Regions from separate parts of the Rhizobium sp. NLR16a genome, predicted to be linked through region 3. Evidence: predicted binding sites of a transcription regulator. Region 3 holds the regulator's gene; each other region holds the start of a gene.
What was found. The regulator HrcA, encoded in region 3, represses chaperone genes, less so after heat shock. The targets are predictions, from matches to a motif close to GTTAGCACTCNCNNNNNGNGAGTGCTAAC.
Positions count from the first base shown of each region.

Region 1: a site for HrcA is predicted at 5,051-5,079, ahead of J7U39_RS21380 (co-chaperone GroES). Genes of this name have one in related genera too.
Region 2: a site for HrcA is predicted at 4,584-4,612, ahead of groES (co-chaperone GroES). Genes of this name have one in related genera too.

Region 1 covers NZ_CP072866.1:346,835-353,047, forward strand. The annotation lists gene J7U39_RS21365 (FAD-binding and (Fe-S)-binding domain-containing protein) at 1-2,255, opposite strand, end outside; gene J7U39_RS21370 (hypothetical protein) at 2,506-2,757, opposite strand; gene groL (chaperonin GroEL) at 2,815-4,443, opposite strand; gene J7U39_RS21380 (co-chaperone GroES) at 4,594-4,908, opposite strand; gene J7U39_RS21385 (hypothetical protein) at 5,260-5,550, shown strand; gene J7U39_RS21390 (hypothetical protein) at 5,658-6,014, shown strand; gene J7U39_RS21395 (DUF2934 domain-containing protein) at 6,084-6,213, shown strand, end outside.
Region 2 covers NZ_CP072865.1:2,721,092-2,727,304, forward strand. The annotation lists gene J7U39_RS13275 (amylo-alpha-1,6-glucosidase) at 1-725, opposite strand, end outside; gene J7U39_RS13280 (glycosyltransferase family 4 protein) at 744-1,838, opposite strand; gene J7U39_RS13285 (hypothetical protein) at 1,925-2,347, opposite strand; gene groL (chaperonin GroEL) at 2,442-4,070, opposite strand; gene groES (co-chaperone GroES) at 4,120-4,434, opposite strand; gene J7U39_RS13300 (usg protein) at 4,716-4,988, shown strand; gene J7U39_RS13305 (pentapeptide repeat-containing protein) at 5,052-5,753, opposite strand; gene J7U39_RS13310 (GNAT family N-acetyltransferase) at 5,927-6,213, opposite strand, start outside.
Region 3 covers NZ_CP072865.1:3,755,668-3,761,880, forward strand. The annotation lists gene J7U39_RS18200 (tRNA (guanosine(46)-N(7))-methyltransferase TrmB) at 1-602, shown strand, start outside; gene J7U39_RS18205 (DUF1150 family protein) at 742-999, opposite strand; gene J7U39_RS18210 (Hsp20 family protein) at 1,047-1,472, opposite strand; gene J7U39_RS18215 (nucleoside hydrolase) at 1,754-2,698, shown strand; gene grpE (nucleotide exchange factor GrpE) at 2,738-3,373, opposite strand; gene hrcA (heat-inducible transcriptional repressor HrcA) at 3,485-4,573, opposite strand; gene rph (ribonuclease PH) at 4,700-5,419, shown strand; gene J7U39_RS18235 (VOC family protein) at 5,416-5,841, shown strand; gene rdgB (RdgB/HAM1 family non-canonical purine NTP pyrophosphatase) at 5,842-6,213, shown strand, end outside.

The sequences.
Region 1 (6,213 bases), on a different replicon from region 3:
GCCAGTGAGATTTGCGGCAGACGCGGCAGCGAGGTCAGCCCCACCACACGCATCAACCTTCTGCCGACCCGCGTGCCGACGACCATGTTGTAGGCGGGGCGGATGCGCTGGACGAGCGGCAGGGTCGTCTCGATCGCCGCGACCAGCGGGTCCTTCAGCGGACGGAGATAACGTCCGTAGTAGAGTTCCAGGAATTTCGAGCGGAAGGCCGGCACGATGACCTTCACCGGGCATTGCCCGGCGCAGGCCTTGCAGGCGAGACAGGTCTCCATCGCCGCGCGCACCTCATGGGAAAAATCGTCCCGATTTGCCGGGCTCAGCGAGTTGAAGGCGCGTCGCGCGAGGCTCGCGAGCGGAGCGCTTCGCCGCAGGCGCGTTGCCTCATCGCGGGGATCGATGCCATTTTCGGCAAGCAGCCTCAACCATTCCCGCATCAGCGCGGCACGGCCCTTGGGCGAAAAGCGCCGGTCGCGCGTCGCCTTGTAGGAGGGGCACATCGGGCTCGTTTCGTCGAAATCGAAACAGGCGCCATTGCCGTTGCAATAGGCGGCATTGTCGAAGGCGGAGCGGATCTGGTTGCCGATGATACGGTCGGTATCTCCCCGCAGCGGGACATCGTCGATCTTTGTCAGCGCCTCTGACGAAGGCGTGGCAATCTTGCCCGGATTGAGCCGGTTATCCGGATCGAAAGCCCGCTTGATTTCCTGCAGGCAGGGATAAAGATCGCCGAAGAATTCAGGCACATATTCCGAACGCACCCCTTTGCCGTGCTCTCCCCAGAGCACGCCGCCATATTTGCGGGTGAGCGTCACCGCGGCGTCGCTGATCTCCCGAACCAGCCGGACATGAGCGTCGCGGGTGAGGTCAAGGGCTGGCCGCACGTGCAGCACGCCGGCATCGACATGGCCGAACATGCCGTAGGAAAGGCCAGCGCCATCGAGAAGGGCGCGGAATTCGCGAATATAGGCCGCCAGATTTTCCGGCGGCACGGCCGTATCCTCGACGAAGGCGACAGGCCTGACCGGCCCCTCCACATTTCCGAGCAGGCCAACGGCGCGCTTGCGCATCGACCAGATCGCCTCGACCTCAGCATGGCCTCGGGCAATCGTGTAACCGGCATGGCGGGTGCTTATGCCGGCGTCGAGAGCTGCGGTCACTTCCGAGAGCTTGCGTTCGAGCTCCTCCTCGTCGTCGGCGAGGACTTCGACGATATTGATGCCATCGGTCACCGCGTCCGGTTCATCCGGAAAAAAGCGGGCGATGCCGGTCCAGACGATGTCGCGTCTCGCAAGACCAAGTACTTTCTCATCGATGGTCTCCACCGAGGCGACCTTCAGCGCCGCGAGATCGCGGGCGTCTTCCAGGGCGGTATTGAAATCGCCATAGCGGATATTGATCAGCGCCGCATGAGCGGGGATCGGCAGAAGGTTGAGTTCGGCTTCGGCGATCAAAGCCAGCGTTCCCTCCGATCCGCAGAGAACGGCGTTGAGGTCGAAGCATCCGTCGTCGCGCCTGACATGGGCGAGGTCGTAGCCGGTCATGTAGCGATTGAGTTTCGGGAAAACCTCAGTGATCCGGTCCCGCTTTTCGCGTGTGATCCGCTCCACCGTTCTGTGGATCTCGCCGACGCGGTCCTTACCTGCGACGATCTCATCGAGCGCTTCCGCATCGAGCGGGCGCGACCAAAAATCGGAGCCGTCCACCAGCACGATGCGCAATCCGAGAATATGGTTGCTGGTCTTGCCGTAGAGGCAGGAACCCTGGCCACAGGCGTCGGTGGAGATCATGCCGCCGATCGTGGCGCGGTTGGAGGTGGAGAGTTCGGGCGCGAAAAAGAGACCGTAAGGTTTCAGCGCCTGGTTCAACTGATCCTTGACGACGCCCGCCTGCACGCGCGCGACCCTGCGGACGGGATCGATTTCGAGAATGGACCTCATGTGCCGCGAACAATCCACCACCACGCCAGATGTCAGGGATTGCCCGTTCGTGCCGGTGCCGCCGCCGCGCGGTGCAATACTTATTCCGCGGAACGTGGGTTCTGCCAGCACGGACGCTAGGTGCTGCAGGTCTTCTACGCCTCGCGGAAAAAGGATGCCCGTCGGCTCAAGCTGGTAAATGGAATTGTCGGTCGAAAATACGGTTCGGCTGGCCGGGCCGGTCTCGATGTCGCCCTCGAATCCCGCTTCGACGAGCCGCTGGAAAAACCCTGTGGCGGGGAGGGCGAGGGTAACCTTCGGCTGGAGGCGTGGAATCATTGCGAACCTTCAGAATGCACTCGAACTCTGTCACTAGCGCATCAGCCCCAGAATCGGAATCGATTTCCGAGGGCGATGTGAGGATCAAGTGCCACGGCTCCTTGCAGCGGCTGATAAAACGCGCAACGCCAGTCCCAGTCCCAGTCCCAGTCCCAGTCCCAGTCCCAGTCCCAGTCCCAGTCCCTGTCCCTGTCCGTGTGCGCGGCGGAGGCTGCATTATATCAGCCTTCGCCGTGACGGTTCCGTGCAGTCAGTGAGCAGCCGGTGGGCGTCCGTTTGTCTCGAAGAGACCGCGAGCCGCCTCGACCATCGCCTGCAGATGATTGGGATCGCGCACGCCCTGTCGGTAGAGCTCGATGATGATGCTCGCCATTCGTTCGGCTTCGTCGCTGTCTCTTGCCACTGCGTAATCGGCGCTGAGCTTGTCGAAGACGCGCTGGCAGGTTTCGAGATCGCGGGAGTCCAGCGGCACCTGCGATCGGTTTAGGATCGTTTGAACCATCTTCATTCCCTCGGAAAAGGCCCGCCAGGCGTGTCCAGGCGAGCCTGCGGCCTTGTCTTAAAAGTCCATACCGGCGCCGGGGGGCATCGCCGGAGGAGCATCCTTCTTCGGCTTTTCGGCGATCATCGCTTCCGTCGTCACCAGCAGGCCGGCGATGGAAGATGCGTCCTGTAGCGCGGTGCGGACGACCTTGGCCGGATCGATGACGCCCTGCGCGTAGAGATCGCCGAATTCGCCGGTCTGAGCGTTCCAGCCATAGGAAAATTCGCTCTTCTCGCGCAGCTTGCCGACAACGACCGAACCTTCGGCGCCGGCGTTTTCGGCGATCTGGCGAGCCGGGGCCTCGAGCGCACGGCGCACGATTTCGACGCCGACCCGCTGATCGTCATTGGCAGTCTTCAAATTGTCGAGTGCCTTGACAGCGCGCAGCAGCGCCACACCGCCACCGGGCAGGATGCCCTCCTCGACCGCCGCGCGTGTTGCATGCAGCGCGTCGTCGACGCGATCCTTCTTCTCCTTCACCTCGACTTCCGTCGAGCCGCCGACGCGGATGACGGCAACACCGCCGGCGAGCTTGGCAAGACGTTCCTGCAGCTTCTCGCGATCATAGTCGGAGGTGGTTTCTTCAATCTGGGCCTTGATCTGGGCGATGCGGCCTGAAATCTCCTCCTTCGAACCGACGCCGTCGATGATGGTCGTGTTTTCCTTCTCGACCGTGATCTTTTTTGCCCGGCCGAGCATATTGAGCGTCACATTCTCAAGCTTGATGCCGAGATCTTCGGAGATGACGGTGCCGCCGGTCAGGATGGCGATGTCTTCAAGCATGGCCTTGCGGCGGTCGCCGAAGCCAGGCGCCTTGACGGCAGCGATCTTCAGGCCGCCGCGCAGCTTGTTGACGACCAAGGTCGCAAGGGCTTCTCCTTCGACGTCTTCAGCGATGATGAGGAGCGGCTTGCCGGACTGAACCACGGCTTCGAGGATCGGCAGCATCGCCTGCAGGTTCGACAGCTTCTTCTCATGAATGAGAATATAGGGATCCTCGAATTCGACCCGCATCTTGTCGGCATTGGTGACGAAATAGGGGCTCAAATAGCCGCGGTCGAACTGCATGCCTTCGACGACCTCGAGTTCGGTTTCGGCGGTCTTGGCTTCTTCAACGGTGATGACGCCGTCATTGCCGACCTTTTGCACGGCCTCCGCCAGGAAGCGGCCGATTTCCGCATCGCCATTGGCGGAGATGGTGCCGACCTGGGCAATTTCGGCATTGTTGGATATCTTGCGGGCGTTGGCCTTCAGTTCTTCGACGATAGCGCTGACGGCGAGATCGATGCCGCGTTTCAGGTCCATCGGGTTCATGCCTGATGTCACGGCCTTGGCGCCCTCCTTGACGATCGCCTGGGCGAGCACCGTCGCAGTCGTGGTGCCGTCGCCGGCGATGTCGCTGGTCTTCGAAGCGACTTCGCGGACCATCTGGGCACCCATGTTTTCGAACTTGTCTTCGAGCTCGATTTCCTTGGCAACCGAAACGCCGTCCTTGGTGATGCGCGGCGCGCCGAACGACTTGTCGATCACGACGTTACGGCCTTTCGGACCCAGTGTCACCTTTACGGCGTTGGCCAGGATGTCGACACCGCGCAGCATTTTTTCGCGGGCTTCGACGCTGAATTTGACTTCTTTAGCAGCCATGTCCTCACTCCTTCATCGGCAGCTAGCGCATGTCGCCAAGTGTACAGCGGTTTTGCGAGAACGACATGCGAAGAAATTAAGATCCAAAGCGCGAGGGACGACCCTCAGAGATCGCAACGCGCTTTAGCGTTGACTTCCGACTTGATGGACTCAGGCGGCCTCTTTCCGCTCGCTCTGAGCTTCGATGATACCCATCACGTCGCTTTCCTTCATGATCAGCAGGTCTTCGCCATCGATCTTGATCTCCGTGCCGGACCACTTGCCGAACAGGATGCGATCGCCGACCTTGACGTCGAGTGCCTGGATTTGGCCGGCATCGTCGCGTGCGCCGGGACCGACGGCGATGACCTCGCCTTCCTGCGGCTTTTCCCTGGCGGTGTCGGGAATGATGATGCCGCCCTTGGTCTTTTCCTCGGAATCGACGCGGCGGACGAGAATGCGGTCATGAAGCGGTCGGAACGACATGTCTTCCTCCATAGACAAACAATGACGACGGTGTCGGTGCTGGCCGGACCGGATTGATGAGATCCGGACGGGTGCAAGTCGCGCGCATTGCGCGAATGATCTGGTTCGAGCGTTTTTCGATTTCAAGAGGAGCAGGAGAAAAATTAGCACTCTCTGCTGTCGACTGCTAGCAACTCTCCCGGGAACAGAAGCCCCCTTCCTGCGTTCGACATAATGAAGATAGTCGTCCCCTCGTCTCGAAGGCGAGTTCAAACTGCACAAGGCTTGAATCCGGACGTCGGCGTTCCTAGCTCTCTGGCGATCGAGGCTCGATGAGCTCGATCACCGTCCCACGTCTTAGGAGTGAGTGACATGGAAGAGAAGACCAATATAATCAAAGACCTCAGTATCGAGGAACGCGAGGAGATCTTCGTCGATATCGCTCGCACGCTGGAGGATACGGCGCGTGAGGCTCTTGTCGAAGGCAATACGCAATTTGCCGTGCTCTCCAACAACATGGCCGAAGCGATCCGCGTCAATGCCGACGAACTCGCCAGGGACGATCCCGAGAATGCCGAGCGCGTGTTGCTCCAGGCAACGGCGATGATCTCGCAGTTCGAGGCCGTGCACCCCTATCGCATGGTAAGCATGGCCGTTCACTGATTGCCGGCAGGACGGCTTGGCTTGGCCGCCCGCTCGAATCAATCGCCAGCATGCGGAACTCTCGCGGCTGGCGGAGGTTATTGGATCACAGCATCGAAAGGTGATCCATGACCACTTCCCCAACCAACATCTCACCCGAGAGTGGAACCGACGATGCGCGCTCCTTCGACACGCAGCAAGCTGAGGCCGATCGCCAGGCGGCATTGGAAGCCGCCCGCTGCAATGTGCGTTCGACGTTGGATCGCGAGAGCGGCACCGAGACCCCAAGCCTGAAACTGGCGAGGGAGTATCTCAGTCTCGGCGGGCGGCGCCGGTCCAAGATCGACGACAACATCACCACTGTTCGTCAATGGAATGAGGATCCCCCGGCGGCCGAACGCTTTTGGAAAGAGCGAGTGGAGACGCTTTCAAAGGATCAGCGCAAACAGGTGGAGGATTTTCTTCCGACCATCAACACGCCTTGAAGATGGCCGCCCGGCTCGTCGCCGCGCGCCAAATTGAGTAGCGAGGTCAGGTCGAAACTGGAGAAGATCATGGCCATAGATAAACACGAGCAGATACGCCGGCGCGCCTATGAAATCTGGGAAGCCGAAGGCCGCCCTGAAGGTTCGGACCTGCGTCACTGGATGCAAGCTTGCGACGAACTGGCTGGCGAAGACGAGC
Region 2 (6,213 bases), 1.0 Mb from region 3:
GACGTATGGTCGCAGGCGATCTGGATGAAGAGCGATTTGGTCTCGTGCGGCTCCAGATGGAGGTCATAAGTGACGAGATCGCTACGAACCTCGGCCGGTTCCGGCATGAAGGAAAGGCGCGTCGACCGCTTGCGACCGTCCAGGCCGATATAGGAAAGCAGGATCCAATCCTGTTCTACGACGGCGGGAAGATGGCGCCCTCGCCTTGCCCTTGCGGTGCCGCGGACTTCAAAAAGATCGGCGAAATCGGCCCCGAACGAGATCTGAATGCGAACTTGTTGCCGCCGCTCGTCATAATTCCTCACAGCCAGCCGTTCATAACAACTGGCATTCCAGAGAAAGCGCGATCTGCGCAGATGAATCACGTCATGGCCCAGAACCAGCCTTCCTTTCTCATCGAACTGATCAGGATTGGTGAGATCGCAGGTCAGCGTCGCATTGTCGTCCCGCAGCGTCGACGACAGCAGCATCGGCCGCTGTTCGTTGATCGTCAGGTAAAGATGCGAGAGATGACGAGTGTCCCGGTGAAAAAGGCCTTCCGGGCTGCCGGGACCGGAAAGAGCATCGCCATTATGGTCGAAGACGGCGAAAGTATCGCCGTGCTTCAATGTACGCGGCCGGCGCTCCTGCAGCGATGCGGCGGCCGGAATGAAGAACTGAGCGACGGGCGCCACCACGCCTGACGATGCTGTGGCGGGGTTGCTGTCCGCAGATACGTTCGACATGGTCTCCTCCTCCTTGCCTCAGGCGACAGCCTGCAGGTCGAGCGCTTGACCATTCGACCGGCGGAGGGGCGCGGCTTTGATGCGAACGCCCGGCAGGTTGCGATAGATGTCGAGATAGTCGCACGCCATTCGCTGTGCGGTGAAGCGCTTTTCAAACGCGGCCCGCACCTTGCGCCGATCGAGGCGCAGCGCCCATTCGACATTTTCGGCCGCCTCGGTGACGCTGTCGACCAGGATGCCGGAGATGCCATTGTCAATGACCTCGGGAACCGAGCCACAGCCGAAAGCGATGACCGGCGTGCCGCAGGCCATGGCCTCGATCATCACCAGCCCGAAGGGCTCCGGCCAGTCGATCGGGAAGAGCAGAGCGCCTGCATTTCCGAGGAAGTCAGCTTTCTCACGTTCGTCGATCTCGCCGATAAATTCTACATGCGGATGGCTCTTAACGATCGGCTCGATGACGGTTTCCCAATAGACCTTGTCGGCATTATCGATCTTGGCGGCGATCTTCAGAGGCATGCCGACTTTTGCCGCGATCTGAATGGCTCGGTCGGGGCGCTTTTCCGGAGAGATCCGACCAAGGAAGGCCAGGTAGTTACCCCTAGGGTTCTCCGTGAATGGAAGAAGATCGGCCGGGAGACCATGATAGACCGTCCCGCGCCAGTCGACTGGTGGCATCGGGTGACGCTGATCATTGGAGATCGACACCAATGGAATATCGGGGAAAGCGGCGTAGAACGGCTTGAGATCCGGCAAGTCGAGCCGCCCGTGCAGCGTGGTCACGGTGCGATCGGCGAAATCGCGGATCAGCGGGAAATGCAGCAGGTCGATGTGGAAATGCAGCACGTCGAACTCATGCGCCCGCCTCCGGATCTCCTCGAGCATCACGACCTGATGCGGTAGATGGTCCCTGACCGCAGGGTTGAGCCGCAAGGCGACGTCCGCACACGACACGAGTGTCGCCCGTGTGACGGAATCGCCGCTGGCAAAGAGCGTGACCTCATGTCCCTTTGCCACGAGTTCTTCAGTAAGGTAGGAAACGATCCGCTCCGTCCCGCCGTACAGCTTTGGGGGAACGCTCTCGGCGAGCGGTGCAATCTGAGCGATCTTCATCGGCAAAACTCCTCAGTTGAGCAAAGAGCCGTCGGCAAAAATCATGCCTGCGTCTTCGAGAGGCACACGGCAGGCCAGACGGAGAGTCAGGTTTCGAACAGCGGTCGGCGCCGTCCTCCTTTCCAATAGCTGCACAAGCAAAGGCCGGGAAATCGGGGGGTGGGTGGTTTTCGACGACGGGTCCTGTGGGAACTCAGGGAAGCGGACGTATCCTGCCTCGCGGATGGGCGATCGCCATTATCCAAAGCCTTCAGCGCTTCAAGGATCTCGTTATAGGATACAGCTCTTTCGGCCCCAGGGTAAAGGCGGAGGGCTGGTACGGATTCGACTGCGAAGATATCGGATGCCCATGAAGCGAGAATTGCCCGCTTCTCGTCGTTGTCGATCTCGGCGGCGGCAAGCACGTCACGCGGGTGACCGAAATGCTTCGCCGGATGAAGCAGATGCGCCGCACTGATAGCTGCCACGGCATTCTGCTGTATGGAATTGCTGATGTTTTCCTTTCTCATAGCTTGGCTCCATTGATGTCGACCGATGGAACTTGTTTCATTCGGTAGTGCGTAGCACGGCCCGCCCCGAGGGCAGAGCGGGCCGAGCGATCGCTTAGAAGTCCATGCCGGCGCCGGCGGGCATGGCCGGAGCAGCTTCCTTCTTCGGCTTTTCGGCGATCATCGCTTCCGTCGTCACCAGCAGGCCGGCAACCGAAGCTGCATCCTGAAGTGCGGTGCGAACGACCTTGGCCGGATCGATGACGCCCTGCGCGTAGAGATCGCCATATTCACCGGTCTGGGCGTTCCAGCCATAGGAAAATTCGCTCTTTTCACGCAGCTTGCCGACGATGATGGAGCCTTCGGCGCCGGCGTTTTCGGCGATCTGGCGAACCGGGGCCTCGATCGCCCGGCGCACGATTTCAACGCCGACCCGCTGGTCGTCATTGGCAGTCTTCAAATTGTCGAGCGCCTTGACCGCGCGCAGCAGCGCCACACCTCCACCGGGCAGGATGCCTTCCTCGACCGCCGCGCGTGTTGCATGCAGCGCGTCGTCGACGCGATCCTTCTTCTCCTTCACTTCGACTTCCGTCGAGCCGCCGACGCGGATGACGGCAACACCGCCGGCGAGCTTGGCAAGACGTTCCTGCAGCTTCTCGCGATCATAGTCGGAGGTGGTTTCTTCGATCTGCGCGCGGATCTGAGCGGTGCGACCGTCGAGTTCCGCTTTCGAACCAGCACCGTCGATGATGGTGGTATTTTCCTTTTCGATGGCCACCTTCTTTGCCCGGCCGAGCATATTGAGCGTCACATTCTCAAGCTTGATGCCGAGATCTTCGGAGATGACGGTGCCGCCGGTCAGGATGGCGATGTCTTCAAGCATGGCCTTGCGGCGGTCGCCGAAGCCAGGCGCCTTGACGGCAGCGATCTTCAGGCCGCCGCGCAGCTTGTTGACGACCAAGGTCGCAAGGGCTTCTCCTTCGACGTCTTCAGCAATGATGAGGAGCGGCTTGCCGGACTGAACCACGGCTTCGAGAACCGGCAGCATCGACTGCAGGTTCGACAGCTTCTTCTCATGAATGAGGATATAGGGATCCTCCAGTTCGACCCGCATCTTGTCCTGATTGGTGACGAAATAGGGGCTCAGATAACCGCGGTCGAATTGCATGCCTTCGACGACCTCGAGTTCGGTTTCGGCAGTCTTGGCCTCTTCAACGGTGATGACGCCTTCGTTGCCAACCTTCTCCATTGCTTCGGCAAGGTAGCGGCCGATCTCGGAATCACCATTGGCGGAGATCGTGCCGACCTGGGCAATTTCGGCATTGTTGGAGATCTTGCGGGCGTTAGTTTTCAGTTCCGCGACGACAGCGTCGACGGCGAGATCGATGCCGCGTTTCAGGTCCATCGGGTTCATGCCGGAGGCGACCGCCTTGGCGCCCTCCTTGACAATCGCCTGGGCGAGCACCGTCGCAGTCGTGGTGCCGTCGCCGGCGAGGTCGTTGGTCTTCGATGCGACTTCGCGCAGCATCTGCGCGCCCATGTTTTCGAACTTGTCTTCGAGCTCGATTTCCTTGGCAACCGAAACGCCGTCCTTGGTGATGCGCGGCGCGCCGAAGGACTTGTCGATCACGACGTTACGGCCTTTCGGGCCCAGCGTCACCTTCACGGCATTGGCCAGCACATCGACCCCACGCAGCATGCGTTCACGGGCATCGCTATGAAATTTCACTTCTTTCGCAGCCATTCTTTCACTCCTTCAATAGGCAGCTTTTTGACTCATGCGCGGACATGCCTCAGGCGGCGATCTTTTCGGCCGCCTGGGCTTCAATAATGCCCATGACATCGCTTTCCTTCATGATCAGCAGGTCCTCGCCGTTGATCTTGATCTCAGTGCCGGACCACTTGCCGAACAGAACGCGATCGCCGACCTTGACGTCGAGCGCCTGGATCTGGCCGGCCTCGTTGCGTGCACCGGGACCGACGGCGATGACCTCGCCTTCCTGCGGCTTTTCCTTGGCAGTGTCGGGAATGATGATGCCGCCCTTGGTCTTTTCCTCGGAATCGACGCGGCGGACGAGAATGCGATCATGAAGCGGTCGGAACGACATGTTTTCCTCCAATGGACAAACAATAGTGATGTTATTCCCCTGGCCGGACCGGATGACCAGTCCGGGCGGGTGCAAAACCTCGATCGAGCGTTCTGCGCGCAATGATCTGGTTTTGCGGTTTTTCCATTTCAAGAGGGCGCCATAAAAAAATTAGCACTCGTGCGAAGTGGCTGCTAACATCCTGTAAAGGAACAATAAACACGGTGGACGCGTTTCAGAAATCCGTTGATGGCTGCAAAATTTTGCGCCACCTTTCGAGCGTCACGAAACGGAGATGAAGTATGCGATTTTCCTCAGATCTGGAACGTCAGCTGAACGGCTATGGGCTGACCACTGCACATATCCTCTATCGCATTCCTGATTTTGAATCCGTGTTGCAGACCTATGTCTGGCAGGATTACGATCTTGCCCCGGACTTTCCGGAGATGCATAAGTTTCTCGAGTTCTGGCAGTCCTCCCTCGACGGGCCGTTGCATTCTGTTCGCTACACCCACCAGCGGCTGATCGGGCCGAACGAGTGGCGCCGCGTCATGGGCGAGTTCAAACTCCACTAAGTCGAACCGAACCATCCCAGAGAGACGTGCGTGTTGCCATAGGCGTATAGTGTCGCCTGGTAATCACTCGTGCTCAGCCGGACAAGGCCATGTCGGCGGCGCCGAGAGGCCGGCGGGCAGTTTGGTCGAGGCGTCACCGCAGGCGAGGTCGATCTGTGCCTGTTCGAGCCCGGCGGCAGCCGAGAGGTCGAGGCCTTCGATGCGAGTCAAGAACATGAAGGCGCGCTCGAAGATTAACGGGCCTTCGAAGGTGGCGTGGGAAAGGTCAGCGCGGGAGAGATTGGCGAAAGAGAATTTCACCCCCGTCAGCACCGCCTTGTCGAAATCGGCGCGGCCGAGTTCGGCCTTTTCGAAGCTCGCGCCGGAGAGCCGGGCGCCGGCAAAATTGGCGCGCTGCAGCTCGGCGCCGGCAAAGGAAGCGCCTTCGGCGGCAATATTGGCGAAGCTGGCGCGATAGGCCTCGACCTTGGCGAAGTTGGCCCCTTCGGCATGTGACCCCTCAAGCGAGGCCCGCACCAAGCTCGCCTTTTCCAGATTGGCGGATTTGAAATTCGAACCGCTGAGATCGGTCAGCGAGAAATCGGTGCTGAAGAGATTGGCGCCTTGGAGGTCACTGCCCTGCAACATCAGGTTTTTCTTCGTGCATTCCTGCCAGTCGAGCTTCGGCGAGGCCGTGCTGCCACAATCGGCAGCACGCGAGGAAATCGGAGCAGCGGCGAGAAGAAGGAAGGCAAGGAGGCCGAGCGGCGATCTATGCATTACCATTGAACTGTTGAACTCCATGACGCTTATCACGCCGCCTCTCGCGAAGCAGGCGGCCTCTCTTTTCTACACAGCTCAGAATACAATAAAAAGATAGTGACCGCTCCGGCAATGATTTGCCGGTCACTCCGTCCGGCAAGCGCTCATCCTCCGTCGGCCTTGCCCGAGCAAGTAGGTCAATCGGCCTCGCCGGGCAGGCGAAGCTCCATGCAGGTGAGGTCCAGCCAACGGCCGAACTTGGTGCCGACCTCGGAAAATCTGCCGACAATACGGAAGCCGAGCTTTTCGTGCAGCCGGATCGAGGCGGTGTTGTCGGCCTCGATGCCGGCGATCATCACATGGATATTGGCGGCCGCCGCACGCGCAATCAATTCGCGCATCAGGGCCTCGCCGATGCCGGCGCTGCGATGATCTTTCTCGACATAGACGGAATGCTCGACCGTGTGGCGATAGCCCTCGAAGG
Region 3 (6,213 bases):
TGCTCCCGGCATTCCTCATCGATCTCTCGGCGGCTCCCCCGGAGCCGCTGACATCCCTCTTCCCGATCCCGGTCACGACATTGCGGCTGGAAATCGGTTTCGGCGGCGGCGAACATCTGATTCATCGGGCGCTCGAAAGACCTTCGACCGGTTTCATCGGCGTCGAACCCTTCGTCAATTCGATGCAGAAGCTTTTGTCGCGCATCGGCGAAACCGGTGCCTCCAATATCCGCGTCTATAATGACGATGCAACGCAACTGCTCGACTGGCTGCCGGATGGCACGCTCGACAAGATTGATCTGCTCTATCCCGACCCATGGCCGAAGCGGAAGCACTGGAAGCGCCGCTTCGTCTCGAAGACCAATCTCGACCGCTTTCATCGCGTGCTGAAGCCCGGCGGCCTTTTCTGCTTCGCCTCCGACATCGACACCTATGTGAACTGGACGCTGATCAAATGCCGCGACCATGGCGGCTTCGACTGGATGGCGGAAAACGCGGCGGATTGGCTGACCCCCTATGAGGGCTGGCCGAGCACGCGCTACGAGACGAAAGCGCGCCGCGAGGGCCGTTCCTCGGCCTATCTGACATTCAGGAAGATCTGACTTCAGCGAACACTGCGCTGGAAGCAATTGAAGGCCATGTAGTGCCGTGCGGCACCAACGACGATTAGTTCCGAAGCAGTATGGCTTTCAAATGCATGATGGCATTTGGTTTTTCATAGGCACTGATGGCGTTTGACGGTCAGTGCAGACTGACTGTCTTCAATTCGTCTTCGGCCGCCTTGAAGAAGGTGCTGGAGCGGTTGTCCGTCAGAAGGATGGGCGTGCCGTCGGCGCCGAAGAGTGCCCAGAGATCGACGTTCGGATCGATATCCGGTGCCTCTGGGAAGCACTTGGCGACCTCTTCAGTGCGCATCTTTCTGATATAGGCGACCTCGCCGTTGCCGATGTGGGCAAGCTCGGATTTGGTCAAGCGAGACGTGGCTTCTTTCATCAACATTCCTGTTCCTCCGGGAGAAGGGACCAACGGTTCGACAAACCGTTGTGCTACTGTGAAACCGAAATGTTAATTTTCTTGACCATGCGGGCGGGTTCGGGACGAATTAGATCGACGGAGAGCAGACCGTTCTTGAGGCCGGCGCCAAGCACCTGCATGCCGTCGGCCAGCACGAAGGTGCGCTGAAACTGGCGGGCGGCGATGCCGCGATAGAGATAGTCCCGCTCGCCCTGCTCCAGCTGGCGGCCGCGGATCACAAGCTGGTTCTCCTCGGTGGAGACATCAAGCTCCTCCTCGCTGAAACCGGCAACCGCAAGGGTGATGCGCAGACGTTCGGGGGCGCCGCTGTCGGCGGCGATGCGTTCGATATTGTAAGGCGGGTATCCGTCGCTCGCCTTGGAAATGCGCTCCAGCGTCTTTTCCATGGCGTCGAAGCCCAGAAGCAAAGGGCTGGCGAAAGGCGTAATGCGGCTCATCTCTTTTCAAGTCCTTGATGCAAGCGACCATCCCGGACCTCAAGCGCAGCATCCGGATGCCGCTAATATGGGGGCATGATTACGGCGCTGCAAGGCGCGCACGACCCTCCCCAATTTAAACATCTGTCAATTTTCGAATGGCCGCGGCCGCCTCCTTGCTTGACAAAGGACCTGCTGCCTCGCATCAAAACATGCCCGCGCGTAATGTGCCGATTTGCGACGGGAAATGAAGAGATGGTGTCTGCCGGGACAACCGGCATGGCGGAAACGGGACGAGTGGAATGGCAAGCGCGAGAAAGATCATCATCGACACGGATCCCGGCCAGGATGACGCGGCCGCCATCATGCTGGCTTTCGGCAGCCGCGATGAGCTCGAGGTGCTGGGGATCACGACGGTCGCTGGCAACGTGCCGCTGTCATTCACCAGCCGCAACGCGCGCATCGTCTGCGAGCTCTGCAGCCGCACGGATGTAAAGGTTTTCGCCGGAGCCGATAGGCCGATCGCCCGCAAGCTGGTGACGGCAGAGCATGTGCATGGCAAGACCGGGCTCGACGGCCCTGATCTGCCCGAACCGACGATGGCGCTGCAGCCCGGCCACTCCGTCGATTTCATCATCGAGACGCTGCGCCGCGAGCCGGAGGGCACAGTGACGCTCTGCACGCTCGGGCCGCTCACCAATATCGGCATGGCCTTCCAGAGGGCGCCCGACATCGTTGCCCGCGTTCGCGAGCTGGTGATGATGGGCGGTGGCTTTTTCGAGGGCGGCAACATCACACCGGCCGCCGAATTCAACATTTATGTCGACCCCGAAGCCGCCGACATCGTTTTCCGCTCCGGCGTCCCGATCGTGATGATGCCGCTCGACGTGACGCACCAGCTGCTGACCCGCAAGGACCGGGTCAAGCGCATGGCCGAGATCGGCACGGCGCCGGCAAAGGCCATGGTCGAAATGCTGGAATTCTTCGAACGCTTCGATATCGAGAAATACGGTTCCGACGGCGGGCCGCTGCACGACCCGACGGTTGTCGCCTATCTGCTGAAACCAGAGCTTTTCCAGGGCCGGGACTGCAATGTCGAAATCGAGGTCCAGTCCGAACTCACCGTCGGGATGACCGTCGTCGACTGGTGGCATGTGACCGACCGCAAGCGCAATGCCAAGGTCATGCGCCATGTCGATGCGGACGGCTTCTTCGATCTGCTGATCGAACGCTTCGCCCGCATCTGATTTTTATCTCCTTCTCCGAGCCGGAGAGGGAAACCGAGCTCAGGCGTCCTTCTCGTCGAAGACGGAATTGATCTCGGCCTCGACCGGCTTCGGGCCACCCTTGGCGACGCCGACCATGGCCGGGCGCAGGACGCGTTCGCCGATGGTGAAGCCGGCCTGCACGACCTGGACGACGGTATTGTTCGGCACTTCGGAGTTCGGCACTTCGAACATCGCCTGATGGAAATTCGGATCGAATTTCTGGCCAACCGGCTCCAGCTTGCGAACGCCGTGGCGCTCCAGCGCCGCGAGCATCGCGCGCTCGGTCATCTCCACACCTTCGATCAGCGTGGTGAGGCCGGCATCGGCCGTGGCCTTGGTCTCCGGAGAGATGGCGTCCAGCGCCCGGCGCAAATTGTCCGAGACGGCGAGCATGTCCCGGGCGAAACCGGCGACGGAATAGGATTTTGCATCCTTGACCTCGCGCTCGGTGCGGCGGCGCAGATTATCCATCTCGGCGGCAAGGCGCAGATAGCGGTCACGCAGCTCGGCATTCTCGGCCTTCAGGAGGTCGAGCGGATCCGGCTGGTTTGCCTCCTCCTGCCCGGCAGTGGCTGTTTCGACGTTGACGGCAGCGTCGGCTGCGGCGTTGGCCGCAGTTGCGTCAGGTCCGTTTTTCGTCGTTTCATCGGTCATGACGGTCTCCGGTTGGTGTTTTCAGATGCGCCCGATATCGAGGTTTGACCGGAAAAAATCAAGTCTGCGTGACGAAGAAGCGAAAATTCCGCAGCTTCGCCAGTGATGACATCAAAGCGGATTGCGCGACAGGCGGGAGACGAGCTGGGCGGTATAATCCACCATCGGCACGATACGGGAATAATTGAGCCGCGTCGGGCCGATGACACCGACAGCGCCGACAATCCGGTCGTCCTCGTCGCGATAAGGCGCGACGATGAGCGACGAGCCGGACAGCGAGAAGAGCTTGTTTTCCGAACCGATGAAGATCCGAACGCCCGAACCACTTTCGGCCAGGTTAAGAAGCTCGATCAGGCTATCCTTCTTTTCGAGATCATCGAACAGCATGCGCAGCCGGTCGAGATCCTCGGCGCCGGCGAGGCCTTCCAGCAGATTGGCGCGGCCACGGATGATCAGCTGGGCGGGCTTTCCCTCGTCCGGGCTGCCGGCCCAGACGGCGATGCCGCGCTCGACAAGATCGCGCGAGAGCGCATCGAGTTCGTGACGGACATCATCCTTCAGACGGCTTAATTGTTTGCGCAGCTCCGGCAGCGTCTGGCCGGACATGTGGGCGTTGAGGAAATTCGCCGCCTCCGTCAATTGCGACGAGGTGATGCCTGCCGGCAGTTCGATGATGCGGTTTTCCACCTGATCGTGATCGCCGACGAGTACAGCGAGCGCCTTTGTCGGCTCAAGCCGGATGAACTCGACATGTTTCAACACCGGATCGCTTTTCGAGGTGATGACGAGGCCGGCCCCGCGCGAGATGCCGGAAAGCATGCGACTCGCCTCGTTCATCATCGATTCTACCGGATTGCCGCCGCTTTCGGCCCGCACCTGGCGATCGATGCTGGCACGCTCCTCGGCGGAGAGATCGCCGATCTGCATGAAGGCATCGACGAAGAAGCGCAGCCCGATCTGGGTCGGCAGCCGGCCGGCGCTGACATGCGGGGAATAGATGAGACCGAGCTCTTCGAGATCGCTCATGACGTTGCGCACCGAGGCCGGCGACAGCGACATCGGCAGCAGGCGCGACAGATTGCGCGAGCCGAGCGGCTCGCCGCTTTCAAGATACCCTTCGACGATGCGGCGGAAAATTTCCCTGGAGCGTTCGTCCAGTGCAGCAACGGCATCCGAAACCGACGTCGACCTGATGCCCATGAACCTTTTCAAACCCACGCTGATGATGCTCCCGAAAATATAGTCAAACTCGCACCCGTGGCAAAAGGGAATTTGCAAATGGGCGCCGCCAATCGTAGAAGCGGTCAACAACTCCAGGAGATGAGAATGCGGCCTTCAGGCAGAAAAACCGACCAGATGCGCAAGGTCTCGTTCGAGCGCAATTTTTCCAAGCATGCGGAAGGCTCGTGCCTGGTGAAATTCGGCGATACGCACGTGCTTTGCACCGCGAGCCTCGAGGAAAAGACGCCGCCATGGCTGCGCAACACCGGCAAGGGCTGGGTCACGGCCGAATACGGCATGCTGCCGCGGGCAACCGGCGAGCGCATGAAGCGCGAGGCCGCCGCCGGCAAGCAGGGCGGCCGCACGCAGGAAATCCAACGGCTGATCGGCCGGTCGCTGCGCGCCGTCGTCGATCTGCAGGCGCTCGGCGAAAAGCAGATCACGCTCGATTGCGACGTCATCCAGGCCGACGGCGGCACACGGACGGCCTCGATCACCGGCGGCTGGATCGCGCTCTACGACTGCCTGAAATGGATGGAAAGCCGCAACATGATCAAGGTCGACCGGGTCCTGAAGGACCACGTCGCCGCCATCTCCTGCGGCGTTTTCGCCAGCCAACCGGTCATCGACCTCGATTATCTCGAGGATTCCTCGGCCGAGACCGACGCAAATTTCGTCATGACCGGCGCCGGCGGCATCGTCGAAATCCAGGGCACGGCCGAAGGCACGCCGTTCAGCGAAGAGGAATTCAGTTCGCTGATGCGGCTTGCCAAGAACGGCATCGGCGAACTCGTCGCCCTGCAGAAAGAGGCGATTGCGGGATGAACCCCATGCTGGAAGGCATGTTGGAAACGGCGCTCTATGCGCGCGATCTCGATCAGGCCGAGACGTTCTACGAAGACGTTCTCGGGCTTGAAAAGATCACCCGCGCCGGCAATCGGCATGTCTTCTTCCGCTGTGGGCCTGGCGTTCTCCTGATCTTCAACCCCGAGGAAACGATAAAGCCACCGGCACCCGACGCACTGCAGGTGCCGCCGCACGGCACGACCGGGCAAGGCCATGCCTGTTTCCGGGTGTCCGGTCGCAATATCGATGCGATGGCCGAACAGCTGATGGCGGCTGACGTCGCGATCGAATCCGAGGTGTACTGGCCAAACGGCGGCCGCTCGATCTATTTCCGCGACCCTGCCGGCAACAGCCTGGAATGCGCGGAGGCAAAAATCTGGGGCATCGAACAGGATATCTGAATGCGCAAGCTCGAAACCAAAACCATCGTCGTCGCCAGCCACAATGCCGGCAAGATCCGCGAGATCCAGGAACTGATCGGACCGCTCGGCTTCACCGCCAAGTCTGCGGCCGAACTGAATTTCGTCGAACCTGACGAGACCGGCACGAGCTTCGAGGAGAATGCGACGATCAAGGCGGTCGCTTCAGCCAATGCCGCGGGCATGCCGGCGCTTTCGGATGATTCCGGCCTGGTGGTCGACGCGCTCGGCGGCGATCCCGGCGTCTACACCGCCAACTGGGCGGAGACGGCAGACGGCACGCGCGACTTCGACATGGCGATGGCCAAGGTGGAAAAGGCGCTGCAGGATGCGGGCGCCACGACGCCGGAACAG